4 regions of the Massilia suwonensis genome follow, and region 2 is predicted to be linked to each of the others. Evidence: predicted binding sites of a transcription regulator. Region 2 holds the regulator's gene; each other region holds the start of a gene.
The links. The regulator sigma-54, encoded in region 2, starts transcription at its own class of promoters, with help from an activator protein. The targets are predictions, from matches to a motif close to TGGCANGNAANCTGCTTT.

Region 1 (7,817 bases), on a different contig from region 2:
CCGGGACTGCGCTCGGCCCCGCCGTCGTGCTGGAAGGCGCTCTGGCGCAGCGGGCTGCGCGCCGGATCGACGCGGTCGAAGTCGCGCAGCTCGGGCCAGGGGGCGTTCGCTGCCAGGCCGCTGCCGGCGGCGGCCAGGATGTCGCCGCTGCCGGTGTCGAGCACCACCAGGCCGGCTTGACGTTTGGCTGGCGGGTTCACGCCGCCGCTGCAGCGCGCGCCGTCCCACTGGCCGCGGCGCAGGCCGACGCAGTCGAGCACTGCCTGGCTGCTGCGCTGCAGGTCGAGATCGAGCGTGAGCGTGGCCGCGTGCGGTCGGCCGCTCGGTGCCGGCAAACGCGCCAGCATGCCGGCGATGCTGCTGCCGTGGCGCGCATCCAGTCCCAGCAGGGTCGCCAGGCCGGCAGCGCGCGCGGCGGCCGTCGCGCTGCCCGCTTCCCACAGCGGCGCGCCGCTCCTGTCGGCCAGCTGCACCGGCACCGGCGCGGCCGTGGCGGCCCGCGCCGGCTGTGCGATGGCTTGCCAGGCCAGCTGGCCATCGCGCACCTGCAGATGGCGATAGGCCGCGTCGCCATTGCCCCCCATCGCCGCCAGGTCGAGCGGGGCCGCTTCGATCACGATGCGGCGCACGCCCGGCTGCGGCGCCAGCACCAGTTCGCGCACCTCGTCGGGTGCGCTGCAGGCGCGTCCGCTGCAAACAGGACGGCTGCCGGCGACGGTGGCACCCTCGACCGACAGCACCCGCCCCGCCAGCATCAATTCGATGCGCTCGCCGCCGCGCGCGGGCGCCGCCAGCGTCAGGCTCAGGCGCGCGTTGGCGCCGTTCGCAGGCCAGTCGGCAATGCGCTGCCAGGGCGCCCAGCCTTGCGGCAGGCTGTCGAACAGGCGCGCGGCGCCCAGCGGCATGGCTTCGCTGGTGGCGGCCGCGATGGCGCCGGCCTGGGCCAGCCAGGCGGCTTGCGCACCGGGACGCAGGCGCCAGGCAAGCAGGCGCCGTTCGCCGTTGAAGACGCGGATCTGCTCGCGCACGTAGGCGCCGTCGGCGCGCGCATGCAGGCGCTCGAGCAGGCGCCGGCCGCCCGCATCGAGCACGACGCCGTCCCAGCTGCGCAGGTCGGCCGTGCGCTGGGCCGGATCGGCCGCGCGCCAGGCCGCCAGGTCGCGCGGGACGGTTTCGATCATGCCGCCCTTCGACAGGCGCACCAGGCCGCGCGCCAGCAGCTCGTCGAACAGCGCGCCGTCTTCCAGCGCCGCCGGCGCCTCGCCCGGCACGCGGTAGTCGCCGGGCGCCAGGCGCAGGCTGCGGGCCCGGCCGTGTTCGGGGAACGCGGCCACGAGCGCACCGCCCGCGCCGCCGGGGACGTACGAAGTCAGCACCAGGTCGCCGCCCTGGACGCAGGCGGCATTCGCGCGGCGCGTAATGCGCAGCGCCCGGTCCTCGCCCCAGACCAGCCAGCCTTCGCGTCCGAGCATCGCCATTCCCTTGCTGCCGCGCGCGATCGCGCCAGCGCCCACGTCGCCGATCCAGCGCGCGTCGCCCTGCCAGCCGAGGCGCAGGGCGCCGCCGAGCGAACCCGTGATGTCGACCTTCGGCATGCCCGCGCCGGCCAGCACGACGTTACGCAGCGTGAGCGCAGCGGCGCCGCCGGCGTTGCGCGCCGCCCAGCGCGCGGCCTCGGCGAACGGGTAGCCGATACGCAGCGGCGCCAGCCGTCCGCCGCTGCCCGCCAGCGCCTGGCTGCACAGGTCGATCACCACGGGCCGCTCGCCGCGCATGTGCGACACGACCAGCAAGGCCCCACCCGGCTGCGCACTCAGCGTGACGCCGGCGGTGGCGGGAACGCTGAACGAGATTCCCGGCAGCGCCGGCTGGAAGGCGCCCAGGCTGCGCACCGGCCCGCCGCTCGACGCGCCTGGGGCCAGCGCGGCCAGCGAGCGCGCGTGCTGGGCGATGAGCAGCGCACCCCCGAGCACCAGTCCAAGCGCGGGCAGCGCCAGCCACAGGCGCGGCCCCGGCTGCCAGGCGACGGCGGCAATCCGAGGCCTGCTGCGCACGCGCCCCGCACGCAGGTTGCGCGCGCGGCGCCATGCGCGGCCGCTTCCGGCCAACCCGGCCAGTCCGGCAAATACCGTGGCGAACATCGCTTCTCCCTCATCGCACGGCCGGGATCGGCCGCGTCCGCCCGTGTCTAGCGGAGGGGACGGGAAAAGCACGCCGTTAGCGCCGAGTTGAGCGACGTTGCGAGCGGCGCGTCGCACCCGCTTTTGTGCAGGCCATCCCGCTTTTCATGCACCTCGTCGCAATCCGATGGAGACAGGAAGGTCCTTTGGCTACAGTGCACACATCGCAAACCCACCCGCAAGGAGAAACACCGTGAACCTCGCCAAGCACATGGAAGCCGTTTTCGTCGTTGCCCTCGCCGCCGCCAGCTGCGCCAGCTTCGTCGGCAGCCCGCTGGAACAGGCCCAGGCCCGCCCGGCCGCCATCCAGGATTCGAGCATCGCCACCGAAACCAAGATGGCCGTGGTGGTGGTCAAGGGCAAGCGCCCGGGCACCGAACAGCCGACCGTGCTGGCCGAGCGCAAAGCCGGGAGCCGCATTTGATTGCCCGTGTGCGCCGGGGCGCCTGATCAGGCGTACCCGCGCACTCCTTCTTCCTTACCCCGCCTCACTTCTGTCGTACCCAGCTGCTGCAATCTGTTTCAGTTGTAAGCACATGCGTCAAACGCCCCATTTCGCTCAAGCGATTGATATATTGAATCATCCGCTTTTGGAGATGGAGAACGAACATGAAATCCCCCTTCGCCCTCGCTGCCCTGATCGCCCTCGGCGCCGCCTATGCGCCCCTGCCGTCGATGGCACAGAACGTCGAACTCTACATCGGCTCGGCCCCGCCGGCCCCGCTGTACGAACGCGCGCCCACCGTGCGCCGCGGCTACATCTGGTCGCCGGGTTACTGGGAGTGGCGCGGCCACCGCCACCACTGGGTACCGGGCAGCTACATCGTCGAACGTCCGGGCTACGTGTACGCGCCGCCGGCCTGGCAGCAACGCGGCGGCCGCTGGTACATGCAGCAGGGGTACTGGAGCCCGCGCGGCGACGGCTACCGCGGCCAGGGCTTCTACGACAATCGCGGCCGCCACGACGGCTACCGCGACGGCTATGCCTACCGCGACCGTGACCGCGACGGCGTGCCGGACCGCTACGAGCGCCATGGCCGCATGGGCGGGCGCGATACCGACCGCGACGGCATCCCGAACCGCTACGACCGCGATCTCGACAACGACGGCGTGCCGAACCGCCGCGACCGCGACATGGACGGCGACGGCGTCCGCAACGAGCGCGACTACCGTCCGGACAATCCGTACCGCCGATAATCGACGGCTGTCCTCCACCAAGCGCCCTGCGGGGCGCTTTTTTGCGTGCGCGATAAAAGCGGTTATGCTGTCGCGATGACCGAACTCGACCGCCTGCAAGGCGCCGCCAACCGTACCGAACTTGCCGCCAGCCGCAAGCTGGCCCTGCAACAAGAGCTCCCGCTGGAACAGGCGCTGCGCATCACGCTCGCCGCCAGCGCCGGCGCCGCCGGCCTGCCCGCCCTGCTGGCCGAACGCGCCGCCCTGCGCGAAGCCGAACGCGCCCGCGCACTGGCGCGCCGATCCGCCCGCGCCGCCGCGCTGGCCCTGCGCCAGGCGCGCCATGCCGGTGCGCCGACCGCCTGGCGCGCCTGGTTCGACGGTTCGGCGCGGCCCAATCCGGGCCGCTGCGGCATCGGCGCGCGCCTGCTCGGACCGAACGGCGAACTGGTCGAACTGTCGCAGGCAGCCGGTTACGGCAACAGCAGCGAGGCCGAGTACCTGGCCCTGATCGCCGTGCTGGAAGCGGCCCTGGCCCAGGGCGCGCGCGAGCTCACCGTCTACGGCGACAGCCGCGTCGTGCTCGACGACGTCGCCGCGCCGCCGGCTAAACGCGCCGCCGTGCTGCAAGCCTACCGCGAACGCGCGCTGGCCCTGCTGGCGCGCCTGCCCGGCACCACGCTGCGCTGGGTGCCGCGCCACAAGAACCTCGATGCCGACGCGCTCTCGCAGCGCGCCAGCAGCCCACCCGAACTGGAGTCCGATGCTGTCCCCTGAACTGAGCGCCTGGCGCCCGCGCCTGGTCGCCCTCGCCGCTTCCACCGCCGCGTCAATGGCCGATACCGATGGCGCCCACGACGCCAGCCACCTGGAGCGCGTCTGGCGCAGCGCCCAGGCCCTGCTCGAATACCACCCTGACGCCGACGCGCTGGTCGTGATGGCCGCCTGTTATCTGCACGACCTGGTCAACCTGCCGAAGGACCACCCCGAGCGTGCCCAGGCCTCGACCCGGGCGGCGCAGCTGGCCCGCAGCGAACTGGCCAAGCTCGGCTTTCCCGCCGGCCGGCTCGACGGCGTCGCCCACGCGATCGAAGCGCACAGCTTCTCGGCCGCGATCGCGCCGCGCACGATCGAGGCGAAGATCGTGCAGGATGCCGATCGCCTCGACGCCCTCGGCGCCGTCGGCCTGGCGCGCATGTTTTATATCTCGGGACGCATGGGCCGCGCGCTGGCGCACCCGGGCGATCCGCTCGCACTGGAGCGCGCCTACGACGACGGCGCCTGGACGCTCGACCACATCATGGTGAAGCTGGCGCGCCTGCCCGGCATGATGCAGCTGGAGGCCGGCCGCGCCCTGGCCGAGCGGCGCCTGGCGCGCCTGCTGGCCTTCCGCGACGAGTTCGCCGCCGAGTGGCTGGGCAAGGCCGCATGAGCGCCGTGCTGCCGCCTGCAACGAAGGCCCCGGCCGGCAAGCTCGGCTTCGTGCTGGTCAGCGTCTTCATCGACGTGCTCGGCATCGGTCTGATCATTCCGGTGATGCCGGTGCTGGTCGGCCAGTTCGTGCCAGGCCGCGACGAGCAGGCGCTGTGGTACGGCGTGCTGGCGGCCGTGTTCGGCCTGCTGCAATTCCTGTTCATGCCGATGCTGGGCGCGCTCAGCGACCGCGTCGGCCGCCGTCCCGTGCTGCTGTACTCGATGGGCGGGATGTGCCTGAACTTCCTGGTCACGGCCTGGGCGCCGAGCCTGGCCTGGCTCTTCGTCGGGCGCGCGATCGGCGGCGTGTCGGCGGCCAGCATGTCGGTCGCCTCGGCCTACGCCTCCGACGTCTCGACGACGGAGAACCGCGCCAAAAGCTTCGGCAAGATCGGCGCCGCCTTCGGCATCGGTTTCATTTGCGGTCCGGTGCTGGGCGGCCTGCTGGGCGAGATCTCGCTGACGCTGCCGTTCTGGGTGGCCGCCGGCCTGGCCGGGCTCAACCTGGTCTACGGCTGGCGCTTCGTTCCCGAATCCCTGCCCGAGCGCGTGCACGGCCCCTTCGACTGGCAGCGCGTGAATCCCCTGCACGCCTTGAAACGCCTGTTCGGACGCAAGGACGTCCGCGGCCTGGTGATCGTCTTCACGCTGAGCACCTTCGCCCAGATGATGACGCAAGGCACCTGGGTGTTGTATACCACCTTCCGCTTCGGATGGAGCCCGCGCGACAACGGCATCGCCCTGTTCTGCGTCGGCCTGGCCACCGTGATCGTGCAGGCCTGGCTGCTGGCCGTCCTGCTGAGGCGCCTGGGAGAAGCGCGCCTGGCGGTGCTGGGCCTGGCGTCGGGCGCGATCACCTATGTGCTCTACGGCCTGGCGACCCAGGGCTGGATGATGTACCTCTTCATCTGCTGCAACCTGCTGGCCTTCGCCGCCGGACCGGCCCTGCAGGGCATCGTCTCGCGCGCGACCGACGCCGGCGAGCAGGGAGAACTGATGGGCTCACTTCAGTCGATCAACAGCATCGGCGTCGTCCTAATGCCCCTGGTCGGCTCGGCCATCCTCGGCGCCGTGAGCCACCTGCCGCCGAGCGACCCGCGCATCGGCAGCACCTTTTTCCTGTCGGCCGCGATGCAAGCGCTGGCCGTGCTGGCGGCGCTGCGCTACTTCCGGCAGCGACGCAGGCGAGATGCCGCATGAAAACGCGTTTTTCCTGTCGAAAATCTTTACAGTGAGTAAACGCAATTGGACATGCAAAAACGCAACTAATTGATTTTTATAAAATATTTCCAGCTGGCACGGTTGTTGCTAAAGAGGAAGCAGTTCCAACCACTACCTGAGAGACAAGAACATGAGCATTCTGAAAAAACTCGGCTGCGCTGCAGCCATCGCCCTCGCCGCCGGCGCCGCGCAGGCAGAAGTCATGAACAACTGGACCTTCAACCCGATCGGCGGCGGCCTCGAAACCGGCCGCAACATCATTGAATACCTGGACGTCAACGGCAACGGTTTCATCCAGCTGACCAACACCGGCCCGACCTCGTTCAGCTTCGTGGAACACGCCGTGTTCAACATCGTCCAGGCGGACGGCAAAGGCGGCTTGAGCTCGCTCTTCCCGGTCGCCTACGCAGGCGGCAACATCACCGCGACGATGGAAGCAAAGGGTACCGGCAACTTCAGCGGCGCCTTCCAGTTCACCAGCGGCACCATCCGCATGTACCAGAACCCGGTGAACGACAAGTACGCCGGCACCGATGGCTACTATGGCGCCAACCTCGGCAACCTGATCGGCGAGTTCACGATCCTGGCAGGTGGCGGCGGCCGCGTGAACGCCAACGGAGACCCGACCAACAATGGCGACGTCAGCGTCTTCGCTACCGCGGCGAAAGGTGCGCTGGCTCCGGGCTACTTCTACAACAACAAGGACGTCGACATGTCCCAGTTGAAGAATTTCGCGTTCGCCTTCACCAACGCCAATACCGTCGGCTCGCCTGACAAAACCCTGGTCAGCGAACTCGTCTGCCAGTACTCCGGCTATACCGGCGCAGGCTGCCTCGCAGGCGCCACCCCAGGCACCTACAGCAACGTTCCAGGCAAGCAGTTCCTGGTCAGCAACAACGGCCAGTTCAAGTTCAACGAAGTGCCTGAGCCAGGTTCGGTCGCCCTGTTCGGCATCGCCCTGTTCGGCCTGGGCGCAATGCGCCGCCGCGTGAAGTAATTCACGTAGGCACCCGCTGCACTACAATGGCCCGGCTCTGCCGGGCCTTTTTTATTCCTCCACGCATATGAATGGATTCGTCATCGCCGCCGTCCTGTGCGCGGCCCTGATGCACGCGCTCTGGAACGTCCTGCTGAAACGGCACGCCGCCAGCGGCGTGCCGACGATGGCGATCGTGGCCGGCTCCGGCCTGCTGTGCGCCGCCGGCCTGCCCTTCGTGGCCGCGCCCGCTCCCGCCAGCTGGCCCTTCATCGCCGCCTCCGCCCTGGCGCAAACCGTCTACTACCGGCTGCTCGCCGCCACCTACCGCGACGGCGACCTCAGTCACGCCTACCCGCTGATGCGCGGCTGCGCGCCGCCCCTCGTCGCCCTGGCCGGTCTCGTCATGGGCGAACACCTGCGCCCGGGCCAATGGCTGGCCCTCGGCCTGGTCTGCGGCGGCGTGCTGGCGATCTTCCTCGACGCCCGGCGCCAGGCACGCGCGGACAGGCTTACGACCAGCCGCACCACGCTGCTGGCGCTGGCCACGGCCTGCGTCATCGCCCTGTACACCTTGATCGACGGCGTCGGGGTGCGCCGCTCCGGCGCGGCGGCGGGCTACACGATGTGGCTGTTCGCGCTGACCGCACTGGCGCTGGTGGCACAAGGGACGGCGCAGGAACGCCGTGCGCTGCTGGACGCGGCGCTTCGCCGGCCCGGCCTGCTATTGGGCGGCGGCGCATTGTCCGCGGCTTCCTACGGGATCGCGCTGTGGGCGATGACGCTGGCGC
Region 2 (7,817 bases):
CAGCGTGCAGATCGAGTACGCCGGTCCGCAAATCGACCAGGAAGGGCTATTGCGCTACCTGATCGGCTTCCGCGAGCACAACGAATTCCACGAGCAATGTGTCGAGCGCATCTTCATCGACATCCTGCGCCAGTGCAAGCCGAGCAAGCTGGCCGTGTATGCGCGCTACACCCGCCGTGGCGGGCTCGACATCAATCCCTGGCGCGCGAATTTCAGCACGGGACGTCCGCACAATTTGCGCGGCGCACGCCAGTAAGCTGAGTCGTCTTTCTGTCGCCTTCCAGCCACAGAAACTGACGAAAAAACAACAGTCGCAGCCTATGATCAGCCTGCACAAGTTTTAGGCAAATGTGGGGAAAACACGGCGAATATGTCGTCTATCCCCTGTTTCATCCAAGAGGCATGGATTTTCGTATCGGAAATTGCGTGGACCCTTGCGTAAGCGCAAACAGCGCTCACGACACTGCTGGCTGAAAGGTCGAAATAGGCCGGCGACAGGCGTAGCATACCGACGCGAAATCGAATTACAGGGCCAAAAAACAGGCCTATAATTCCGCTCCGCAAGTCGGCCCCCGTGCGCCGCAACATGAAAAGCGTGAAATGACCAATCTGAGCAAAATCCTCTCTCTCGATAACGTCCAGCTCGACATCGAAGTGTCGAGCAAGAAGCGCGCCTTCGAACAGGCCGGACTGATTTTCGAGAACAACTGCGGGATCGCACGTTCGACCGTCACCGACAACCTGTTCGCGCGCGAGCGCCTCGGTTCGACCGGTCTCGGCCATGGCGTGGCCGTGCCGCACGGTCGCATCAAGGGCAGCAAGAGTCTGAAGCAGCCGATCGCCGCCTTCGTGCGCCTGGCCTCGCCGATTCCCTTCGAATCGCCGGACGGCCAGCCGGTCAGCCTGCTGTTCTTCCTGCTCATTCCCGATCACGTGACCCAGCAGCACCTGGAAATCCTGTCGGAAATCGCGGAACTGTTCTCGGACGAAGCCATCCGCACGGCGCTGGCCACCGATACCGATCCACGCTCGATCCACGAACGTATTATCAACTGGCAACCTAGCTTGCAGGCCTTGGGTTAAACTCGGGGGAGACCTTCCTCCCTCCAGTTTCCCTGACGACGCCATGCTGCAGACTCCGCTTACCATCCAACGGCTGTACGACGACAACCGCGACAGCCTGCAACTGGGCTGGTTCGCCGGCTTTCCCGGCGGCGAGCGGCTGATCTCCGGCGACGTCGCCTCGGCCGCCGACCAGGTCGGCCACCTGAACCTGATCCACCCCGGCCGCATCCAGGTCTTCGGACACCAGGAACTGAATTACTACCATCGCCTCAAATCGAGTTCGCGCAGCCACGTGATCGGCGAACTGATCGGCGGCGGCCCGCCGGCCCTGATCATCGCGCAAGGCCTGGAAACCCCGCCCGACATCCTCGCCATCTGCGACGAGCAGAACATCCCCCTGTTCTCGACGCCGCTGCCGGCCGCGCAGGTGATCGACTTCCTGCGGGTCTACTTATCCAAGAAATTGGCCCAGCGCGTGATCATGCACGGCGTCTTCATGGACGTGCTCGGCGTCGGCGTCTTGATTACCGGCGACTCCGGCCTCGGCAAGAGCGAACTGGGCCTGGAGCTGATCTCGCGCTCGCACGGGCTGGTGGCCGACGACGCCGTCGAATTCTCGCGCATCGCCCCGAACATGATCGAAGGCCGCTGCCCGCCGCTGCTGCAGAACCTGCTCGAAGTGCGCGGCCTGGGCCTGCTGGACATCAAGGCGATTTTTGGCGAGACCGCCGTGCGCCGCAAGATGCGCCTGAAACTGATCGTCCACCTCGTCAAACGCGGCGTGCTGGACGAGGAAGTCGAGCGCCTTCCTTTCCACTTTCCGACCGAAGAGGTGCTGGGACTGCCGATCCGTAAGGTCGTGATTCCCGTTGCCGCCGGCCGCAACATCGCGGTGCTGCTCGAGGCCGCGGTGCGCAACACGATCCTGCAGCTGCGCGGGATCGATACGCTGCAGGAATTCATGGAGCGGCAGAGACAAGCGATGAGCGGAGATTGAAACACGACTCATCGTTCCGCGTGGGCAGAGACTGCCCACCTTACACCGCGCATTCTCCACTAACTGGCGTGATCGGAACGCATGCACGCCTAACCGGTCAAAAATGGGACGATCGGCGACAAAGCGCTAACGGTTGCGGTATCATCGGGCCATGCACATTGTTCTCATCACCGGTATCTCCGGTTCGGGCAAATCGGTTGCCCTGAACGTTCTCGAAGACGCAGGTTACTACTGCGTCGACAACCTGCCGCCGGCCTTACTGCCGCATCTGGTGAAGGCCGTCTCAAACGAAGGCACGGGCAAGCTCGGCGTCGCGGTCGACGCGCGCAGCTCTGAATCCCTGACCGAACTGCCGCTGACGGTGCGCACGCTGAAGGAAGAAGGCCACCAGGTCAAGGTGCTGTTCCTGACGTCCAGCACCCATTCCCTGGTTGCCCGTTTCTCCGAAACGCGGCGCAGCCACCCGCTCTCGCACACCCTGCGTCCCGGCGAAAACCCGGCCTCGCGCCGCACCCTGATCGAATGCATCGCCGAAGAGCGCGAGCGCCTCGGCGCCATCGAGCAGCTGGGCCACGTGATCGACACGTCCGAGGCCTCGGCAAATAAGCTGCGCGCCTGGATCAAGGAGCTGGCTGAAGTCCAGCACGCGCCGCTGACCCTGTTCTTCGAATCCTTCGCCTTCAAGGTGGGCGTCCCGCTCGACGCCGACTTCGTGTTCGACGTGCGCGCGATTCCGAATCCGTATTACGACCTGTCCCTGCGCCCGCTGACCGGCAAGGACGCTCCCGTGATCGCCTTCCTTGACGCCCAGCCGAGCGCGACCGAGATGCTGAACGACATCTGCAAGTTCGTGGAGAAATGGCTGCCGTCGTTCAAGACCGATAACCGCAGCTACCTGACGGTGGCGGTGGGTTGCACGGGCGGGCAGCATCGCTCGGTGTACATGGCCGAGCGGCTGGCGGCCTACTTCGGCGATACGGAACGCGTGGTTCTGCGGCATCGCGAGCAGTCTTAAAAACCCGCGGCCTTAACGCTTTTGTAGGGTGGGCACACCGTGCCCACGCGGTCGTACCTGTGCGCACCGCTCGGCGTCGGTCACCACCAACACTGATCAAATGGGGCGTCCGCGTGGGCACGGAGTGCCCACCCTACGGTTCTCTTGACGCGGATTCCGCGTCAAGTGCGCGTCCATATCGTTAGTCCAAATGCCGCAACGGGTGCGCGTGATCCGGCCACACCGGCGCGAAGAAGGCATCCACCATCTCGGGCGTCACCGCCTCCAGCGACGGCGGATTCCACTGCGGAGCATTGTCCTTGTCGATTACCAGCGCGCGCACGCCTTCCAGCACTTCGCCGTGGTCGAAATTGCGGCGCACCAGCGAGCGTTCCATGCGCAGGCAGTCGGCCACGTCGAGCGACGCGCCACGCTGCAGCATCTCCCAGGTCACGCACATCATCAGCGGCGAACGCTGGCGCATCGCCCCCACGGCCTTCTGCAGGAAGGGATTCTCGTCCTTTTCCAACGAGGCCATGATGGCGGCCACCGAGCCGGCACCGAAGTGGGTGTCGATCGCGGCGCGCTGCGTTTCCAATACGCTCTGGCCCGCGTCAAGGGCAAATGGCGCGGCGAAGGCCCGGATGGCGTCGGCCAGCTGCGCACCCGGCGTCGCGTCGATCAACGCATTCAATTCCCCCAGCTGCGCGCTCGGAATAAACACGTCGGCCAGGCCGACATACAGCGCATCCGCCGCACCGATCGTCAGCCCGGTCAGGCCCAGGTAATTGCCCAGCTGACCAGGCGCGTGCGACAGGAAATGGCTGCCGCCGACGTCCGGGAACAGGCCGATGTTCACTTCCGGCATCGCCATCTTCGTGCGCTCGGTCACGATGCGCAGGCCGGTCTCAGGGCCGCCCTGGGCGATGCCCATGCCGCCGCCCATCACGACGCCGTCCATAATCGCGATATACGGTTTCGGATAGAAATGGATCAGGTGATTCAGCGCGTATTCCTCGGTGAAGAAATCTTCCAGCAGCGCGCTGCCGCCCGTCGGCGTGGCATGGCCGGCTTCGTGGAAGAAGCGGATGTCGCCGCCTGCGCACAGGGCTTTTTCGCTGCTGCTGCCGAGCACGACCGCGGACACGGTCGCGTCGTCGCGCCAGGCCAGCAGGATGTCGGCGAGGCGGCGCACCATCGCCAGGGAGAGGGAATTCAGGGCCTTCGGGCGGTCGAGCGTGATGACGCCGGTGCCGTTGGCAACGCGGGTGAGGACGTGGTCGGTCATGGTCAGCGCAATAGATGAAAAGACATGCATTTTACCCAAGCCCGCCTACGCCGCGCACAAAATGAAAAGGGCGCCCTTCCGGCGCCCTCGTTCAGACGGTGCTTGCTTGCCGAGAATTACATCGCGGCAGCGGCCTCTCCGCCTTCAGGCAGGCGCTTGAGCGCCTCACGACTATGGTCCTTCAACATCGTCTTGTATTTCATTACCTGGCGGTCGAGCCGGTCCATCAGGAGGTCGATCGCTGCGTACAGGTCTTGCGCCACACTTTCCACATGCACCGTCTTGCCGGAGACGCGCAGGTTGATCTCGGCCTTTTGTCGTTTGTCTTTTTCAGTCAGGTTGTCGATCGCGAGGATGACATGGGAATCGATCACTTGATCGAAATGGCGGGTGATGCGTTCCAGCTTGTTCTGTACGTATTCACGAATGGCGGGGGTGACGTCGAGGTGGTGACCGCTGATAGTGAGATTCATACACACTCCTTTGAAAAGTGAGCGGCGCCCGCGCCGCGCAAGGAGTGCGCATGGGGGCCGCTGTTACAAGGATTTGCGGAGACTGACGGGAGGAATCTTGAGTGCCTCGCGGTATTTTGCAACCGTGCGGCGCGCAATGACCATGCCTTGTTCACCGAGCATTTCCGCGATCTTGCTGTCGGATAATGGGTTCTTTGGGTCCTCTGCTCCTGTCAGTTGCGCAATGAGCGCCCGTATCGCCGTGGACGATGCTTCGCCCCCCGCTTCGGTGGCGACATGGCTTCCGAAGAAATACTTCAGCTCAAACATGCCGTGCGGGGTCAGCATGAATTTCTGAGTTGTTACCCGAGAAATAGTGCTCTCGTGTAGACCTAGTGTATCAGCTATCTCGCGAAGCACAAGGGGACGCATGGCAACCGCGCCATGGCTGAAAAAGTTCTTCTGGCGCTCCACAATTGCCTGCGAAACACGCAGGATCGTGTCGAAGCGCTGGCGCATATTTTTAATCAACCACTTCGCTTCCTGCAGCTGCGCGCTCATCTGGCCTTCGCCTTTTCCCTGCTTGAGCAGGTTGGCGTAGACGTTGTTCACACGCAGGCGCGGCATCACCTCGTTGTTCAGCGAGACGCTCCAGCCGTTCTTCGATTTGCGGACAATAACGTCCGGAACGACATAGTCCGAGACGCTCGATGCGAAGGCCGCGCCGGGATGCGGATTGCACTGGCGGATCACGGCCTGCGCTTCGCGCAGGTCTTCGTCGTCGCAGTCGAGCGCCTTTTTCAGCTTGGTGAATTCGCGCTGCGCGAACCAGTTCAGGTAACCCTCGACGATCTTCAAAGCCATGCGCCGCGTCACCAGCGGCACGCCGGGCATGGCGCGGATCTGCAGCGCCAGGCACTCGGCCGCGCTGCGCGCACCGACGCCGACCGGATCGAGGCTTTGCACCAGCGCCAGCGCGCAGCGCAGTTCGTCCATCTCGACTTCGAGTTCGCTCGGCAGGCGCGCGTGAATTTCGTCGAGCTGCTCTTCGAGGTAGCCGTTGTCGTCGATGGCATCGATCACCAGTTCGGCCAGCGCGCGGTCGCGCGCCGAGACGGCGGTGACGCGGATCTGTTCGCACAGGTGCTCGCGCAGGGTCACGCCCATCGCGCCCAGCTGCGGACGGCCGTCGTCGTCGCCTTCGGCATTGCCGCTGCGAGAAAGGTCGCCCCACTCGCCCTCGGCTTCGCCGCGTTCGACGTCGCCGCCCTCGCCGCCTTCCGGCGCATCGGGGGCAGGAGCACCTTCTTCGCCGTTCGGCGCAGGCGCTTCGCTCGGTGCCGGCGCGGCATTGATGGCGCCGTCGGCCAGCAGGCGAACCGAGTGGTCGAGCGGATCGTCGAGCCGTTCGAGCAGCGGGTTATCCGACAGGATCTGCTCGATCTCCTGGTGCAGTTCGAGCGTGGAGAGCTGCAGCAGGCGGATCGACTGCTGAAGCTGCGGCGTGAGCGCCAGGTGCTGCGAAGTCCGGAGTTGCAGGGATTGTTTCATGGTCCGCTTAGGTTCTGATCCGTTACTACATGCGGAAGTGTTCGCCCAGGTAGACGCGCCGTACCGACTCGTCCGCGATGATGTCGTCGGGACGGCCCGACGCCAGCACGGCGCCCTGGTTGATGATGTAGGCGCGGTCGCAGATGCCGAGCGTCTCGCGCACATTGTGGTCGGTGATCAGCACGCCGATGCCGCGCTCCTTCAGGAAGCGCACGATGCGCTGGATCTCGATCACGGCGATCGGGTCGACGCCGGCAAACGGTTCGTCCAGCAGCACGAAGCGCGGATTGGTCGCCAGTGCGCGCGCGATCTCGACGCGGCGGCGCTCGCCGCCCGACAGCGACAGCGCCGGGTTCTCGCGCAGCTTCTCGATCTGCAGTTCGGCCAGCAGCGAATCGAGGCGCTCGTCGATGGCGGCGCGGCTCAGCGACTTGCCGTTCTCGTCGTGCTGCAGTTCGAGCACGGCGCGGATGTTGTCTTCGACGGTCAGCTTGCGAAACACCGAGGCTTCCTGCGGCAGGTAGGACAAACCCAGTACCGCGCGGCGGTGGATCGGCAGGCTCGAGATATCGGTGCCGTTGATTTCGATCGAGCCGGCGTCCGACGGCACCAGGCCGACGATCATGTAGAACGAGGTGGTCTTGCCGGCGCCGTTCGGGCCGAGCAGGCCGACCACTTCGCCACAGCCGACCTCCAGGGACACGTCGCGCACGACCAGGCGCTTGCCATAGCTTTTTTGCAGGCCCCGTACGACCAGGGTACTGCGGTTGTCGCGTGCATCCTTCATTATTTCTTTCCTGCCGCTGCCGGCGTTGCTGCCGGGGTTGCCGGTACGGCTGCTGCAGGCGCTGCTGCGGGGGCGCCCGTTGCAGTACGGCGCGGCGCGATGATCAGGGTGCCGCGGCCGCCGCCGACCTTGCTTTCGCCGCTGGCGTCGTTGCGCACGGTCGCCACTTCGCGCCGGCTGTCGTACGAGATGTAGGCGCCGTCGATCTGGTTGGTGAGGCGGCTGTTTTCCAGCTCCTTCACGACCGCCTTCGAGAACAGCTTCACCACTTCCACGCGCTCGTCGTATTCGATGCGCTCGGCTTGCCCTTCCATCCAGAGGTCAGGTCCGCCGTCGCGCTTCTGGCGGAAGGTCGCGACGCGGCCCGGGCCCGAGGTGAGCGTGACGTTCATGTAGCCTTCCGGCGTTTCCTTCACCAGGGCGCGGTCCGATTTCATGACCAGGGTGCCGCGCGTGAGGACCACGTTGCCGGTCAGGATGCGCGTCTGCGTGACTTCGTCGACGTCGAGCGAGTCGAAGTTGATGACGGCCTGCTTGAGCGAGTCGGCGCGCTCGGCGTGGGCTGGCGAGAGCGACAGCGAGAGCAGGGAAACGAAGGCGGCGACAGCTATTTTTTTCATTGGGGTCGTTCCTGTTATTGGTTGGGTGCGGCGCTCTGGCGCGGCGGATAGACGATCGTGCCG
Region 3 (7,817 bases), on a different contig from region 2:
GTGCGCATGGACATCCGCCGTACCGGTTCGATCAAGTCGGGCGACGAGGTGATCGGTAACGAAACCAAGGTCAAGGTCGTCAAGAACAAGATCGCGCCTCCGTTCCGCGAAGCCCACTTCGACATCCTGTACGGAGAAGGCACCTCGCGCGAAGGCGAAATCCTCGATCTGGGCGCCGACAACAAGATCGTGGAGAAGTCCGGTTCCTGGTACAGCTATAACGGCGAACGTATCGGCCAGGGCAAGGACAACGCCCGCCTGTTCCTGAAAGACCGCCCGGCTCTGGCGCGCGAAATCGAGAACAAGGTCCGTGCCGCCCTTGGCGTGCGCGAACTGCCGCCAGTGGCAGCCGATGCAGCTGCCGGCGCAGGCGAAGAGAAGGCGCCGAAGCTGAAGGCTGTTTCGGAGTAATCGGGGCGGGATCGGGTGTCAGTCCGATGCTCGATCCCATCCGATGTGCTGCACCGCGATGCGCCAACCAGTCCTGAGCCTGAAAGCACGTGCCCTGCGCTTCCTCTCCATGAGGGAGCACAGCCGGCTCGAGCTCAAGCGCAAGCTGGCGCGTCATGCGGAGGAGGGCGACGACATCGACGCCCTCCTCGATTTTCTCGAGAAGAACAACTGGCTGTCGCAGGAACGCTTTGCCGAATCGCTGATTCATCGAAAGGCTGGGCGCTACGGTAACAGCCGTGTCATGGCCGAGCTGCAAAGCCACGGCGTCAATGGCGAAGCGCTGGCTGAACTGAAGTCCAATCTCGCCGAGAGCGAGACCGCGCGTGCGCTCGAGGTCTGGCAACGTAAATTCGGCACCGTCGCGCAAGACGCGGCCGAGCGCAGCAAGCAGATGCGTTTTTTGATGGCACGCGGCTTTTCCAGCAGTGCCGTGCGTGTGGCCCTGAAGGGTGCACCCGAGGACGACGAGTTTTAAGGTGCTCTAGATCGTCACCGCTGTCGCGACTGTCCGCGGCTCTCTTAGCTAATCATCTATTCCCAGGCGCCAGCGTGGAGCGCCATCCGGCGATATGCGCCCGCATATTCCTCAACCCCGGATGACGCTGCACGCTGGTTTTTGTTTGTCCAGAAAGTTGTCATCATGAAAACGACTTGTCTCCTCGTCTCCCTGTTCGTTCTTGCCGCCTGCGGCCGTCAGCCGGCTGAGCCGATCGGCATCTACCGGCTCGGTACGGCGGAAAAAACGATGGTGCTCGAGGTGCGGGCCAGCGGCGACTACGTGCTCCAGATCGATGGCCCGGACAGCATGACCGAGGAAATCCGCGGCCGCTGGGACGAGGCGCGCAGCGACAAAGCCGACGCTACGTTCCACGGCCTGGCCTGGCGCGGCGAGCAGCCCGAGCCGGCGCGCGCCCTGTGGCCCGTGAAATTCGACAGCGCCGGCGGCATCTGCATCGACGCCGCGGGATCGCTCTGCTTTACCAAGGACGGCGAGGCCTGACCGTCGGCTTTCATGCAGCGCGGCTACCCAAGATCAATATTGGCAAGCTTGCCACCTTTCCCGCCGACGCGTCCCCGCGCACGCTTTCTGCCCTCATGTTGCAGTGCAACTGGCCCCGGCCTGTGCTAAACTTTCACGGTTTAAGCAGCGCCGCATGAGCGGTTGTCGCCGCAGAAGCTGCGGTGACGTGCACTTTGCACACCGGCTGCATACATTTAATTGCCGCTCCGTCGGCACGGTTTTTATGCCTTTGTCCTCTCCCGCCCCGCGTTCCCTGCGGCATACACGCGCCATTACGGTCGAAGCGTACGCGCGCGACGATGGCCTGTGGGATCTTGACGCGCGCATTCGCGACATCAAGGCACGCGACATCGAACTGGCTTCCGGTACCCGTCCGGCCGGCACCGCCGTGCATGACCTCAGCCTGCGCATCACCATCAACCGTGACCTCGAGATCGTCGACGCCGAAGCCGCGTCCGATTCGGTGCCCTATCCCGGTTACTGCGACACCATCGGCCCCGCCTATAAAAAGCTGATCGGCCTGTCGCTCGCCAAACATTTTCGGTTGCACCTGAAAGACCGCCTCTCGGGCGTGCTCGGCTGCACCCACCTGACCGAACTGGCGCAGGTTTTGCCCACCGCGGCAATCCAGGCCTTCGCCGATGACGCATTCGAGACACGCAGCGCCACGCCACCGGGCGAAGCTGTGCGTCCGTATGAAATCGACCGCTGCCACGCGCTGCGCGCCGACGGCCCCGCTGTGGCAAAGTATTACCCGCGCTGGGTAATCAAGGCCGTACAGGGTTGAGACCGATGTCGAAGTACTTCAATTAACCTATCTAAATCAGTAACAGAAGAAGGGAAGCCAGCATGAAAATCCATGAGTATCAGGGCAAAGAAATCCTCCGAAAGTTCGGAGTGACGGTTCCGCGCGGCATTCCGTGCATGTCGGTCGACGAGGCCGTCAAGGCAGCTGAAGAGCTGGGCGGCCCGGTCTGGGTGGTCAAGGCCCAGATCCATGCTGGCGGCCGTGGCAAAGGCGGCGGCGTGAAGGTTGCCAAGTCGATCGAGCAAGTGCGCGAATACGCGAACCAGATCATGGGCATGCAGCTCGTGACCCACCAGACCGGCCCGGAAGGCCAGAAGGTGCGCCGCCTGCTGATCGAAGAAGGCGCCGACATCAAGAAGGAACTGTACGTCTCGATGGTCACCGACCGCGTGACCCAGAAGGTCGTGCTGATGGCCTCATCGGAAGGCGGCATGGACATCGAGGAAGTCGCTCACTCGAACCCTGAAAAAATCCACTCGATCGCGATCGACCCGTCGGTCGGCCTGACCGATGCTGAAGCGGACGACATCGCGACCAAGATCGGCATCCCTGCCGAATCGCTGGCCGAAGCCCGCCAGAACCTGAAAGGCCTGTACCAGGCTTACTGGGAAACCGATTCGTCGCTGGCCGAAATCAACCCGCTGATCCTGACCGGCAACGGTAAGGTCATCGCCCTCGACGCCAAGTTCAACTTCGACGCCAACGCCCTGTTCCGCCAGCCGGAAATCATGGCTTACCGCGACCTGGACGAAGAAGATCCAGCCGAAGTCGAAGCATCGAAGTTCGACCTGGCCTACATCTCGCTCGACGGCAACATCGGCTGCCTGGTGAACGGCGCCGGCCTGGCCATGGCCACCATGGACACCATCAAGCTGTTCGGCGGCGAGCCGGCCAACTTCCTGGACGTGGGCGGCGGTGCGACGGCTGAGAAAGTCACCGAAGCATTCAAGATCATGCTGAAGAACCCAGGCCTGAAAGCCATCCTGGTCAACATCTTCGGCGGCATCATGCGTTGCGACGTCATCGCCGAAGGCGTGATCACCGCATCGAAGGCCGTGTCGCTGCAAGTGCCGCTGGTCGTGCGCATGAAGGGCACCAACGAAGACCTGGGCAAGAAGATGCTGGCCGACTCCGGTCTGCCGATCATCGCCGCCGATACGATGGAAGATGCAGCCAAGGCCGTCGTCGCCGCTGCAGCTGGTAACGCCTAATTCAAGGAATAAAAAATGTCGATCCTGATCAACAAAGATACTAAAGTCATCACCCAGGGTATCACCGGCAAGACCGGTCAGTTCCATACCCGTATGTGCCGCGACTACGCGAACGGCAAGGCTGCCTTCGTCGCAGGCGTGAACCCGAAGAAAGCCGGCGAAGACTTCGAAGGCATTCCAATCTACGCCAACGTCACCGAAGCGAAAGCCGCTACCGGCGCGACCGTGTCGGTCATCTACGTGCCGCCGGCAGGCGCCGCCGCCGCGATCTGGGAAGCCGTCGAAGCCGACCTGGACCTGGCAATCTGCATCACCGAAGGCATCCCTGTCCGTGACATGATGGCCCTGAAGGACCGCATGGCCAAGGCCGGCTCGAAGACCCTGCTGCTGGGCCCGAACTGCCCAGGCCTGATCACCCCGGACGAAATCAAGATCGGCATCATGCCGGGTCACATCCACCGCAAGGGCCGCATCGGCGTCGTCTCGCGCTCGGGCACCCTGACCTATGAAGCAGTCGGCCAGCTGACCGCACTGGGTCTGGGCCAATCGTCGGCAGTCGGCATCGGCGGCGACCCGATCAACGGTCTGAAGCACATCGACGTGATGAAGATGTTCAACGACGATCCTGATACCGACGCGGTCATCATGATCGGCGAAATCGGCGGTCCTGACGAAGCCAACGCAGCACGTTGGGTCAAGGACAACATGAAGAAGCCGGTCGTGGGCTTCATCGCCGGTGTCACCGCTCCTCCGGGCAAGCGCATGGGCCACGCCGGCGCGCTGATCTCGGGCGGCGCCGACACCGCGCAAGCCAAGCTGGACATCATGGAAGAGTGCGGCATCAAAGCCACCAAGAACCCATCGGAAATGGCACGCCTGCTGAAGGCCATGCTGTAATACCGGACAGTTCTTGTTCTGAAGAGGGAAGCCTGCGGGCTTCCCTTTTTTATTGGTGCATAGACCGGCACAACAATTTTCGTCAGCTGAATTGTTGTCAGACAGAAATTGCACACTGAGTGACAAAATTTGTCATACCAACTAGCTGTAATGACATCTTTTGTCGCTTTTATTGTCATCGAATTATCGATTCCATGCGGAAATGGGCTGGCACGGCGCTTGCAATATAGAGAACGTGGCACGAAGCACTACCAAAACAGACAACCCAATACCTACCCGGAGAACTCCATGAAATCGATGAAAATTGTTAAGAAGACCCAAGCCGGCTTCACCCTGATCGAACTGATGATCGTTGTCGCCATCATCGGCATCCTGGCTGCTGTCGCGATCCCCGCCTACCAGGACTACACCGCCAAGTCGAAGTTTGGCGCCGCACTGGCTGAAGTGTCGGCTGGTAAAGTGGGCTACGATTCGCGTCTGAACGACGGCGACACCGTCACCGCACCTGAACAGGCTGGCCTGAACAAGAAAGCCGACAAGACCGCCAACTGCGAATTCGACGTTGCTGCCGCTCCTGCTACCGGCCTGAGCTGCAAGATCGTCGCCGGTCCGGCAAGCGTGAAAGACCAGGTCATCACCCTGAGCCGCGACGCAACCACCGGCGCCTGGACCTGCGCTGCCACTACCGTGCCGCAAAAGCTCATCGGCGCGACCGGCATCTGCACCGGCAAGACCGCCGGCTAATAGCTGAACTTGCATCCACCAAGACCCCGCTACGGCGGGGTTTTTGTTTTGTCGGCTACGCAAAACGCTCGTGCTCGACCATGCAAAAATGTTCACCCATCTGGCATAAATTGGCAGCAGCCGACAAAACTTGTCACCCCAAAAGCTGTCCAGCGACGGCTTTTGTCACTTTTATTGTTGGGTAATTATTGAACAGGGGCGAAATCAGGCTGGCACGCGGCTTGCAATAGAGAAAGCGTGGCACCAAGCAACGCAACAGACACCCCCTCTCTACCTGACCGGAGTAACACCATGAAATCGATGAAAATTGTTAAGAAGGCCCAAGCGGGTTTCACCCTGATCGAACTGATGATCGTCGTCGCGATCATCGGCATCCTGGCTGCTGTCGCCATCCCTGCTTACCAGGACTACACCGCCAAGTCGAAGTTCGGCGCTGCCCTGGCTGAAGTGTCGGCCGGTAAAGTCGGTTTCGATGCCAAGCTGAACGACGGCGAAACCATTGCCGCGCCGGAAGACGCAGGCCTGGCCGCTGCTGACAAGCCGACCGCGAACTGCACCTTCGGCGCCAGCGCCACCACCCTGACCTGCAAGATCGTCGCCGGTCCTGCCAGCGTGAAAGAGAAGACCATCACCCTGACCCGTGACGCCACCAGCGGCGCCTGGACCTGCGGCGCAAATGTCGCCCAGAAACTGATTGGCCCGGAAGGCGTCTGCAAAGCTTCGTAATACCGGCCTTGCCTGACTCAAGAACCCCGCTTCGGCGGGGTTTTTGTTTTTGGCTGCGTCTCCTCAATCGTGCTCTGGCGCTCACGGTTATCGTTGCGGACTCTTCAACCACCGGAGAATTACCGTGACACGCACGAACCTTGTGAGGAAGAAAGAAGCAGGCTTTACCCTGGTCGAACTGATGATCGTCGTCGCCATCATCGGAATCCTGGTGACGATCGCGATTCCCGCCTACCAGGACTACATGGCGAAATCGAAGTTCGGCGTGGCCCTGGCCGAAGTCGCCGCCGGCAAGGTCGGTGTCGATACCCGCCTCAACGATGGCGAGACCGTCGCAGGGCCGCAAGACATCGGCCTGGCCGCCGCCGACAAGCCCACCGCCAACTGCAAGTTCGGCGCGGCCGCCAACACCGAGGCCGCCAGCCTGACTTGCCAGATCGTGGCCGGTCCCGCCAGCGTCAAGGACCAGACCATCACCCTCACGCGCGACAAGGATAGCGGCGTCTGGAGCTGCAGCGCGCCGACCGTTCCGCAAAAGCAGATCGGCCCCGAAGCGGTCTGCAAGGGCAAGGCCGGCTGATCCACCAATAAAAAACCCCGCCGCAGCGGGGTCTTGCATTGCAGGCGACGCGCCTCAGACGATCTTCTGCCGGTCGGCCAGCAGCGCCTCATAGGTCATGTTCTGCAGCAGGGTGTAGTGCCCCGGATCGAGGTCGATGAATTGCAGGCCGTAAGTGTACAGGTCGCTGTCGTCGGCCGCCTTGGCGACGTTGACGTTGCGGATCGCCGCGCGCGTCGACACCCGCACTTCCTGGTCGTCCGGCGGCGCCTTCAGCGAGAACTGCAGCGTGATCTGCTCTTCGTCAGCCGGCAGGCGGTTCGGAGACACCACCAGGGCGCCGCTCACCGACAAATTCAGGATCGTGCAGGCCAGCGGTTTGTTGTGGGTGCCGCTGCCGTGGATCTGCGCGGGCAGGTCGACCTTGACCCGCATTGCCGTGCGCAGGCTGGTGCCCTGCACCGAGGTCGGAAAGGAAACGTGGACATAGTACAGGGGCCGCGCGAACACGCGCTCGACGGTGCAGGCGAAGGAACAGACCTTGATGCCCGAGAACACGCGGATCGTCAGGCGCTCGCCCTCGGCCAGTGCGATCGGCGCGCCGCTTTCCATCGGGATCTTGAGGATGATGTACTCATCCTTGACGTAGCCGATCAGGCTCGAGAAGTGCTGGACCGGCTTGACGCGGCGATGGGTGATGAGCTGCAGGCGCGTGCCGACCTGGAGATTCATGGTCTCGAAGTCGACATCCTGGGGTTTGAGCTCGTTCGCCTGTCCGACGTGCATGCAGTAGGTACTTGAAGTAAAAGCCTTTGGTCTGGCAAGGGCAGAATCATACCATTCCATTAGATAACCAAAAGCAATTAATTTGACGTTTGTCGTAAAAAAACCCGCCATGCGGCGGGTCGATTTCGGGTCAAATTGCCAAAATCATTGCTTCAGGTGCTGGTCGAGCCAGCCGATCACCGTGTGGTGCCAGAGCAGCGAATTGGCCGGCTTCAGCACCCAGTGGTTTTCGTCCGGGAACACGAGCAGCTTGCTTTCGATGCCCTTGCGCTGCAGGGCCGTGAAGGTGGACAGGCCCTGGGCGGTCGGGATGCGGAAGTCGAGGTCGCCCTGGATCACGAGCATCGGCGTCTTCCACTTGTTCACGTGGTGGACCGGATTGAAGCGCTCGTGCTGCTCGGGCACGGCGAAATAGGCGCCGCCGTTTTCCCAGTCGGTGAACCATTGCTCTTCGGTCGAATAAGCCATGCCGCGCGTGTCGAACACGCCGTCGTGGTTGACGATGCACTTGAAGCCGTCGGACCAGTTACCCTCGATCCAGTTCATCATGTAACCGCCATAGGAGGCGCCCAGTGCGCAGCTACGGCCGCGGTCCAGCCAGGTAAATTTCTT
Region 4 (7,817 bases), on a different contig from region 2:
TGGCCGCCCAGTCGCGCGAGGAACCCTGGCCGTAGTCGGCGCCGGCGATCACGATCAGCGGCTGCTTGCGCTCCATGTAGGTCTCGATCGCTTCCCACATGCGCGTGACCTGCCCTTCCGGCTCGATGCGCGCCAAGGATCCAGCTCTCACTGCGCCCGCGCCATCGCGCACCATCTCGTTCTTCAGCGTCGGATTCGCGAAGGTCGCGCGCTGCGCCGTCAGGTGGTCGCCGCGGTGGGTCGCGTAGGAGTTGAAGTCCTCTTCCGGCAGGCCCATCTTGAACAGGTATTCGCCGGCGGCGCTGTCGCCCATGATCGCGTTCGACGGCGACAGGTGGTCGGTGGTGATGTTGTCGCCCAGGAGCGCCAGCGGCCGCATGCCGCTCAAAGTACGCTCGCCGGCCAGCGCGCCTTCCCAGTACGGGGGACGGCGGATGTAAGTGCTCATCTCGCGCCAGTCGTACAGCGGCGACACGGCTTCGCCATCGTCGGCCACGCGCGCGAACATCGGCGTGTAGACCTTGCGGAACTGCTCGGGCTTGACGCTCTGTTCGATCACGGCGTCGATCTCGGCGTCGCTCGGCCAGATGTCGGCCAGCCTGATCTCCTTGCCGGAACTGTCGGTACCCAGCACGTCCTTCTCGATATCGAAGCGGATCGTGCCCGCGATGGCGTAGGCGATCACCAGCGGCGGCGAAGCCAGGAAGGCCTGCTTCGCATAGGGGTGGATGCGGCCGTCGAAGTTGCGGTTGCCCGACAGGACGGCGGTCGCGTACAGGTCGCGCGCGATGATCTCCTGCTGGATCACCGGGTCGAGCGCGCCGCTCATGCCGTTACACGTGGTGCAGGCAAAGGCGACCACGCCGAAGCCGAGCTGCTCCAGCTCCGGCATCAGGCCCGCTTCTTCCAGGTAGAGCGAGACGGCTTTCGAGCCCGGCGCCAGCGAGGATTTCACCCAGGGTTTGCGCAGCAGGCCCAGCTTGTTGGCGTTACGCGCCAGCAGGCCGGCCGCGATCATGTTGCGGGGGTTATTCGTGTTGGTGCAGCTGGTGATTGCCGCGATGATGACAGCGCCGTCGGGCATCTTGCCCGGCTCGTTCTCGACCACGCCCGAAATGCCGCGCGCGGCCAGTTCCGAGGTCGGCACGCGCTTGTGCGGGTTCGACGGACCGGCGATGTTGCGCACGACGCTCGACAGGTCGAAATGCAGCACGCGCTCGTAGTCGACTTTGGTCAGCGTGTCGGCCCACAGGCCGGTCTCCTTGGCATAGTCCTCGACCAGTTTCACCTGCTCGTCCTCGCGGCCGGTGAGGCGCAAGTACTTGATGGTCTGCTCGTCGATGTAGAACATCGCGGCGGTGGCGCCGAATTCCGGCGCCATGTTCGAGATCGTCGCGCGGTCGCCCAGGGTCAGGTTGGCTGCGCCTTCGCCGAAGAACTCGAGGTAGGTCGAGACGACTTTCGAATTACGCAGGAACTCGGTCAGCGCCAGCACCACGTCGGTCGCGGTGATGCCCGGCTGCGGTTTGCCGGTCAGCTCGACGCCGACGATGTCCGGCAGGCGCATCCAGGAGGCGCGGCCCAGCATGACGCTCTCGGCTTCCAGGCCGCCCACGCCGATCGCGATCACGCCCAGCGCGTCGACCATCGGGGTGTGCGAGTCGGTGCCGACCAGGGTATCCGGGAAGGCGACGCCGTCCTTCACCTGCACCACGGGCGACATGCGCTCGAGGTTAATCTGGTGCAGGATGCCGTTCCCCGGCGGGATCACGTCGACGTTCTGGAAGGCCTTCTTGGTCCAGTCGATGAAGTGGAAACGGTCTTCGTTGCGGCGGTCCTCGATGGCGCGGTTCTTCGCGAAGGCGTCCGGATCGAAGCCGCCGCACTCCACGGCCAGCGAGTGGTCGACCACCAGCTGGGTCGGCACCACCGGGTTCACCAGGGCCGGATTGCCGCCCTCTTGCGCGATGGCGTCGCGCAGGCCGGCCAGGTCGACCAGGGCCGTCTGGCCCAGGATGTCGTGGCAGACCACGCGTGCCGGGAACCAGGGGAAATCGAGGTCGCGCTTGCGCTCGATGAGCTGCTTGAGCGAGGGCACCAGGGCCATCGGCTCGCAGCGGCGCACCAGGTTTTCGGCCAGCACGCGCGAGGTATAAGGGAGTCCGTCCCAGGCACCGGGCTGGATGCTGTCGACGGCTTCGCGCGCGTCGAAGTAATGCAGGTTGGTGCCGTGTAGGGGTTTGCGGTATGCGTTGTTCATGATGTAAGCAGTGATAGTTGTCGGTGCTGCTTGGCGTAGTAAGCGCCGTCGTGCAGGAAGGCGTCGGGTTCGAGGCCGAACTGGCGGAAGCCGAAGCGCTCGTACAGGTTAACGGCTCCCGAGTTGCCGTCATGGACGGTAAGCGTGAGCTGGCGGATGAAGCCGAGTTCACGCGCAAACGCGATCAGATGCGCCACCAGTGCGGCGCCGATACCTTCACGCTGGCGTTCGGGATCGACCACGAGCGCATTCAGGCTGGCCGAGTGGCGGATCTTGGCGCCCTCCTGCGTACGCAGGCAGATCGCTCCCACCAACTCGATGCCGTCGAAAGCGCCGAACCAGTATTCGCCTTTGGTCGCCAGGCGCTTCTCGGCCCAGGACAGCGGCTGTTCCAGCGCCTCCTCCACCGCAGGCCGAAAGGCGTGCGGAAAGGCGCGCAGACCCGCCAGCCGCAGCGCGCGGTACTGCGCGGCGTCGGCGGGGCCGAGGCGACGCAGTACGAACGAAGCGGCTGACGGAGCGTGGATCATTTACGGTCGGCGATCGGCACGAACTGCAGGTCTTCCGGACCGACGTAGTTCGCGCTCGGACGGATGATCTTGTTGTCGATGCGCTGCTCGATGATGTGGGCAGACCAGCCGGAGGTGCGCGAGATGACGAACAGCGGCGTGAACATCGCGGTCGGCACGCCCATCATGTGGTACGAAACGGCCGAGAACCAGTCGAGGTTCGGGAACATTTTCTTGACTTCCCACATCACCGATTCGAGACGCTCGGCGATGTCGAACATCTTCATCGAGCCGGCGCTTTGCGACAGCGAGCGCGCCACTTCCTTGATGACGACGTTGCGCGGGTCGCTGATGGTGTAGACCGGGTGGCCGAAGCCGATCACGACTTCCTTGTTCGCCACGCGGTTGCGGATGTCGGCTTCGGCTTCGTCGGCGTTTTCGTAGCGCTTCTGGATGTCCAGGGCGACTTCGTTCGCGCCGCCGTGCTTCGGACCACGCAGCGCGCCGATCGCGCCGGTAATCGCCGAGTGCATGTCGGAACCGGTGCCGGCGATGACGCGCGCGGTGAAGGTCGAGGCGTTGAACTCGTGTTCCGCGTAGAGGATCAGCGAGGTGTGCATCGCGCGCACCCACTCTTCCGGCGGCGTGGTGCCGTGCAGCAGGTGCAGGAAGTGGCCGCCGATCGAATCGTCGTCGGTCTCGGTTTCGATGCGCTTGCCGTTGTGGCTGTAGTGGTACCAGTACAGCAGCATCGAGCCGAACGATGCCATTAAGCGATCCGCGATGTCGCGCGCGCCGGCGATGTTGTGGTCGTCCTTCTCAGGCAGCGCGCAGCCCAGCGCCGAGACGCCGGTACGCATCACGTCCATCGGGTGGCTACCGGCCGGCAGCGCTTCCAGCGCCAGCTTCACCGCCTGCGGCAGGCCGCGCAGCGACTTCAGTTTGGCCTTGTAGCCTTTCAGTTCGGCGGCGGTCGGCAGTTTGCCGTGCACCAGCAGGTAGGCGATCTCTTCGAATTCGCAGGAGTTGGCGACATCGAGGATGTCGTAGCCGCGGTAGTGCAGATCGTTGCCCGACTTGCCGACCGAGCAGAGCGCGGTATTGCCGGCAGCGACACCGGACAGGGCGACGGATTTTTTTGGCTTGAAGGCTGGTGCTTGTTCAGTCATGGTGATCTCCTGGTATCGTTATTGATCTTGTGATGCGTTTTTCTGGGCGGCGAACAGGGCGTCCAGCTTCTGCTCGAAGTCGTGGTAGCCGATGCGCTCGTACAGCTCGGCGCGGGTCTGCATGGTGTCGACCACGGCCTGCTGGCTGCCGTCGCGGCGAATCGCAGTGTAGACGTTTTCGGCCGCCTTGTTCATGGCGCGGAAGGCCGACAGCGGATACAGCACGATGCCCACGTCCGCCGTTTTGAGTTCCTCGACGGTGAACAGCGGGGTCGAACCAAATTCGGTGATGTTGGCCAGGATCGGCACGCCGACGGCCTTCGCGAAGCGCGAGTACATGGCGAGATCCGTCATCGCTTCCGGGAACACCATGTCGGCGCCCGCTTCGACGCAGGCGACGGCGCGCTCGATGGCGGCGTCGATGCCTTCCACGGCCAGCGCATCGGTGCGCGCCATGATCACGAAGTTCTCGTCGGTGCGCGCGTCGACTGCCGCCTTGATGCGGTCGACCATTTCCTGCTTCGAGACGATCTCCTTGCCCGGACGGTGGCCGCAGCGCTTGGCGCCGACCTGGTCTTCGATGTGCATCGCTGCGGCGCCGAACTTGATCATCGATTTCACGGTGCGGGCGACGTTGAAGGCCGAGGAGCCGAAGCCGGTGTCGACGTCGACCAGCAGCGGCAGGTCGCAGACGTCGGTGATGCGGCGCACGTCGGTCAGCACGTCGTCCAGGTTCGAAATGCCGAGGTCGGGCAGGCCGAGCGAGCCGGCCGCGACGCCGCCGCCGGACAGGTAGATGGCCTTGAAGCCGGCGCGCTTGGCCAGCAGCGCGTGGTTGGCATTGATGGCGCCGACGACTTGCAGCGGCGATTCTTCCTGGACGGCTTTGCGGAACGCAGCGCCTGCGGATTGGATCATGGGGTCTCCTGGGTAAAACGTGAACGATGCGCTTCATTTTGCAAGGACCGTGCCAGCCCTGCCCTGCTCCTTCGACCCGGGAAAAACGACATCGTTTCAAGGACTTGGCTCGTCCATATGCAGCTTGCGGTTCACGCTGATGTTTCACTCGGTGTTGCAGGATGAAACACATGAAACGCCGTTGCGCTAAAATTGCAACATGCGCCCTCTTTCTCCTGTTCCGCAAGACGCCGACAAGCCCGTCATCTGGACCGTTTCCGTCTCCCGCCTGGCCGACCTGTTCCGCGACATCACGCTCGAGTACGACCATCTCGCCACCATCGAGCCGATCGACCTCGGCTTCGACGAGGCGGCGCGCCACATCCGCGAACGGATGGCGAACGAGCGCTGCGACGTGGTGATCGCGGCCGGCTCGAACGGCGCCTACCTGCGCGGACGGGTGTCGGCGCCGGTGATCGTCGCCAAGGCCAGCGGCTACGACGTGATGCAGGCGCTGGCGCGTGCCCGCAAGATCTCGCCGCGCATCGGCGTCATCACCTACCAGCAGCTGCTGCCCGAGCTGGCCGAGTTCAGCGCCACCTTCGGCCTGAGCGTCGCCCAGCGCAGCTACGTCACGCGCGAGGATGCGCGTGCGGCGATGGACGAAATGAAGGCGGCCGGCATCGAGGTCATCGTCGGCGCCGGCCTGATCACGGACCTGGCCGAAGAGGCGGGCCTGACCGGTATCTTCCTGTACTCGGCCGCCACCATCCGCCAGGCCTTCGACGACGCGATCGAGCTGGCGCGCCTGACCCACCTGGAGGCGAACCGCATCCGGCGCGGCCCGGCCAACGAACCGCGGCGCGCGCGGCGCGGCCTCAACGACCTGCGCGGCGAGTCCGAAGCGATGGAGCGCCTGCGCCAGACCGTGGTGCTGTATGCGCGCTCGCCGGCCACGGTCCTGATCCAGGGCGAGACCGGCAGCGGCAAGGAACTGGTGGCCCAGGCCATCCACCGCGAGGGGCCGCGCAGCCTGGGGGCGAACCGGCCGTTCGTGGCCGTAAACTGCGGCGCGATCGCGGAGTCCTTGCTGGAATCGGAACTCTTCGGCCACGAGGAAGGCGCGTTCACGGGCGCGCGCCGCGGCGGCCACGCCGGCCTGTTCGAGGCGGCCAATCGCGGCACCCTGTTCCTGGACGAGATCGGCGAAATGCCGCTCGGCCTGCAGACCCGCCTGCTGCGCGTGCTGGAAGAGCGCGAAGTGATGCGGGTCGGCGGCACGCGGCCGGTGCCGATCGACGTGCGCGTCGTCAGCGCCACCCACTGCGACCTGGAAGCGCGCGTGCGCGAGGGGCGCTTCCGCGCCGACCTGTTCTACCGGCTGGCGGTGCTGCGTTTGAGTTTGCCGCCGCTGCGCGCGCGGGTGGCGGACATCGTGCCGCTCGCCGAGTGGTCGCTCAAGCAGTCGCTGGCGGCCCTGGGCGCGAAGCCGCATCCGAACCTGCACGCCGAAATCCAGGCCTGTGCGCCGCTGCTCACCAGCTACGCATGGCCGGGCAACGTGCGCGAACTGCGCAACCTGATGGAGCGCCTGGCCCTGTTCCTGGCGGCCGAGCCGCTGCAGGCGCTGACGCCGAATTTTTTATTGGGGATTGCGCCGGAGCTCGGCGCGGCGGGACTTGCGCTGCCTGAAGCAACGGTGCTTGAAGAGGCCCCATCAGAAAACATCGCCGACGTGCTGGCCCGTTTCGGCGGCCAGCGCGACGCGGCCGCGCGCCACCTCGGCATCAGCCGCACGACCTTGTGGCGGCGGCTGAAGGCAGAGACTTAGAAACACGCGGAGCGGCTAGCCTGCTTGCTTCACACAGGTGACGGCAGCCGTCTTGGCGTCCGCGAGCGGGGCCGGCGTTTTAGTCGTCATGTTGAAGGCAACATGGGTCTTTGCGAGCGAACCTGGATTCGAGCTCCAGGTATCGGACAAGGGCCAGCCCTGCCCCGTAAGGGCGGCAGAAGCGGTCAACGCGGCCAGCTCGGCCTGGGTTGGCAGCCGCCATTCTGTAAGACCCTTGATCGTCGAGTTCGTACAAAACGCCTGCGCATTGTCCCAATTCATCGCGCCTGCAGTAGGAGGCATCCATACCATGCCACCCTGATTCACATAACCTACCACCGTGAAGGTCGTGCTGGTCGAAGTTGGGTTATAGCTGCCCATTTGCCCCTGCTGGGCTGTAATGGTACCGGTACCAGCCGCCTTGGCGATCAGCTTAGTCCCGCTGACCTCGGCCATGGCCGGGTTGCTGCTGCTAAAACTGAAAGGAGCGGGACTTTTCGAGCTAGGCGCCTTCAAGTCGATCGTGTCGCCCTCCGCCACACTGATTGCCGGGAATTCGCCGAGCTGGACGCCATCATTGTTCCCTCCACAGCCGCCCAATAGGGTGAGAGTGCAGGCGGCAGCAAGGGCAAGCAGATGTTTGGTCATGGGATTAGTCATATAAAAAATAGTGCTCCAGTATAACATTTATAACTGGAAAAATTGACAAGTTTTGCGCCGGAAGAGCGGCAGCCATCCTAGCTCCAGGCTGCACGCGCACGCCTGATGAATCGCATATTGATATGCGTTTATCTAGCTTTTTAATCAACAATGTCCCGTGTTAAGGTGGCGCCCCGGCGGCCCGGAGAAGGCGCGATCGCGATTCGCGCAAATGCAAACACCTGTTCTCCAAACCGCCGTACCATGTCTTTTTCACCACGGCCGGGTGCCCATCTGCGCCCGCTCATCCGCGCTCGCGACGCCCACAAGGCGTCTCTCTGGAGGCAACATGCAACGCGACATGCAAGGCAATATGGACGCCAGTAAGCAAGATGCGTCTCAAGCGGCAATCTTCTCCCTGATCGGCAATACCCCGCTGGTGCAAGTTACCCGCATGGATACCGGTCCGTGCCAGCTGTTCCTGAAACTGGAATCGCAAAACCCCGGCGGCT

Region 1: the regulator sigma-54 is predicted to act here: its motif matches at 6,124-6,141, upstream of pepA (flocculation-associated PEP-CTERM protein PepA).
Region 3: the regulator sigma-54 is predicted to act here: its motif matches at 4,599-4,616, upstream of ACFPQ5_RS19465 (pilin).
Region 4: the regulator sigma-54 is predicted to act here: its motif matches at 4,894-4,911, upstream of prpB (methylisocitrate lyase).

The regions. Positions count from the first base shown of each region.
Region 1 is NZ_JBHSMR010000014.1:640,191-648,007, reverse strand. Features, by position in the region: gene ACFPQ5_RS23320 (penicillin-binding transpeptidase domain-containing protein) at 1-2,141, opposite strand, end outside; gene ACFPQ5_RS23315 (hypothetical protein) at 2,374-2,604, shown strand; gene ACFPQ5_RS23310 (YXWGXW repeat-containing protein) at 2,790-3,377, shown strand; gene ACFPQ5_RS23305 (ribonuclease HI family protein) at 3,453-4,133, shown strand; gene ACFPQ5_RS23300 (HD domain-containing protein) at 4,120-4,788, shown strand; gene ACFPQ5_RS23295 (TCR/Tet family MFS transporter) at 4,785-6,029, shown strand; gene pepA (flocculation-associated PEP-CTERM protein PepA) at 6,181-7,047, shown strand; gene ACFPQ5_RS23285 (EamA family transporter) at 7,115-7,817, shown strand, end outside.
Region 2 is NZ_JBHSMR010000015.1:161,339-169,155, forward strand. Features, by position in the region: gene queF (NADPH-dependent 7-cyano-7-deazaguanine reductase QueF) at 1-256, shown strand, start outside; gene ACFPQ5_RS24275 (PTS sugar transporter subunit IIA) at 601-1,083, shown strand; gene hprK (HPr(Ser) kinase/phosphatase) at 1,127-2,062, shown strand; gene rapZ (RNase adapter RapZ) at 2,214-3,077, shown strand; gene ACFPQ5_RS24290 (enoyl-CoA hydratase/isomerase family protein) at 3,259-4,344, opposite strand; gene hpf (ribosome hibernation-promoting factor, HPF/YfiA family) at 4,461-4,817, opposite strand; gene ACFPQ5_RS24300 (RNA polymerase factor sigma-54) at 4,881-6,347, opposite strand; gene lptB (LPS export ABC transporter ATP-binding protein) at 6,373-7,134, opposite strand; gene lptA (lipopolysaccharide transport periplasmic protein LptA) at 7,134-7,754, opposite strand; gene lptC (LPS export ABC transporter periplasmic protein LptC) at 7,769-7,817, opposite strand, start outside.
Region 3 is NZ_JBHSMR010000013.1:2,525,756-2,533,572, reverse strand. Features, by position in the region: gene recA (recombinase RecA) at 1-411, shown strand, start outside; gene recX (recombination regulator RecX) at 470-928, shown strand; gene ACFPQ5_RS19485 (hypothetical protein) at 1,094-1,453, shown strand; gene ACFPQ5_RS19480 (DUF2889 domain-containing protein) at 1,698-2,261, shown strand; gene sucC (ADP-forming succinate--CoA ligase subunit beta) at 2,324-3,493, shown strand; gene sucD (succinate--CoA ligase subunit alpha) at 3,509-4,390, shown strand; gene ACFPQ5_RS19465 (pilin) at 4,679-5,134, shown strand; gene ACFPQ5_RS19460 (pilin) at 5,426-5,860, shown strand; gene ACFPQ5_RS19455 (pilin) at 5,985-6,440, shown strand; gene ACFPQ5_RS19450 (flagellar brake protein) at 6,495-7,205, opposite strand; gene ACFPQ5_RS19445 (S9 family peptidase) at 7,350-7,817, opposite strand, start outside.
Region 4 is NZ_JBHSMR010000014.1:158,077-165,893, reverse strand. Features, by position in the region: gene acnD (Fe/S-dependent 2-methylisocitrate dehydratase AcnD) at 1-2,260, opposite strand, end outside; gene ACFPQ5_RS21070 (GNAT family N-acetyltransferase) at 2,257-2,790, opposite strand; gene prpC (bifunctional 2-methylcitrate synthase/citrate synthase) at 2,787-3,938, opposite strand; gene prpB (methylisocitrate lyase) at 3,957-4,856, opposite strand; gene prpR (propionate catabolism operon regulatory protein PrpR) at 5,056-6,666, shown strand; gene ACFPQ5_RS21050 (Lcl domain-containing protein) at 6,682-7,314, opposite strand; gene ACFPQ5_RS21045 (pyridoxal-phosphate dependent enzyme) at 7,655-7,817, shown strand, end outside.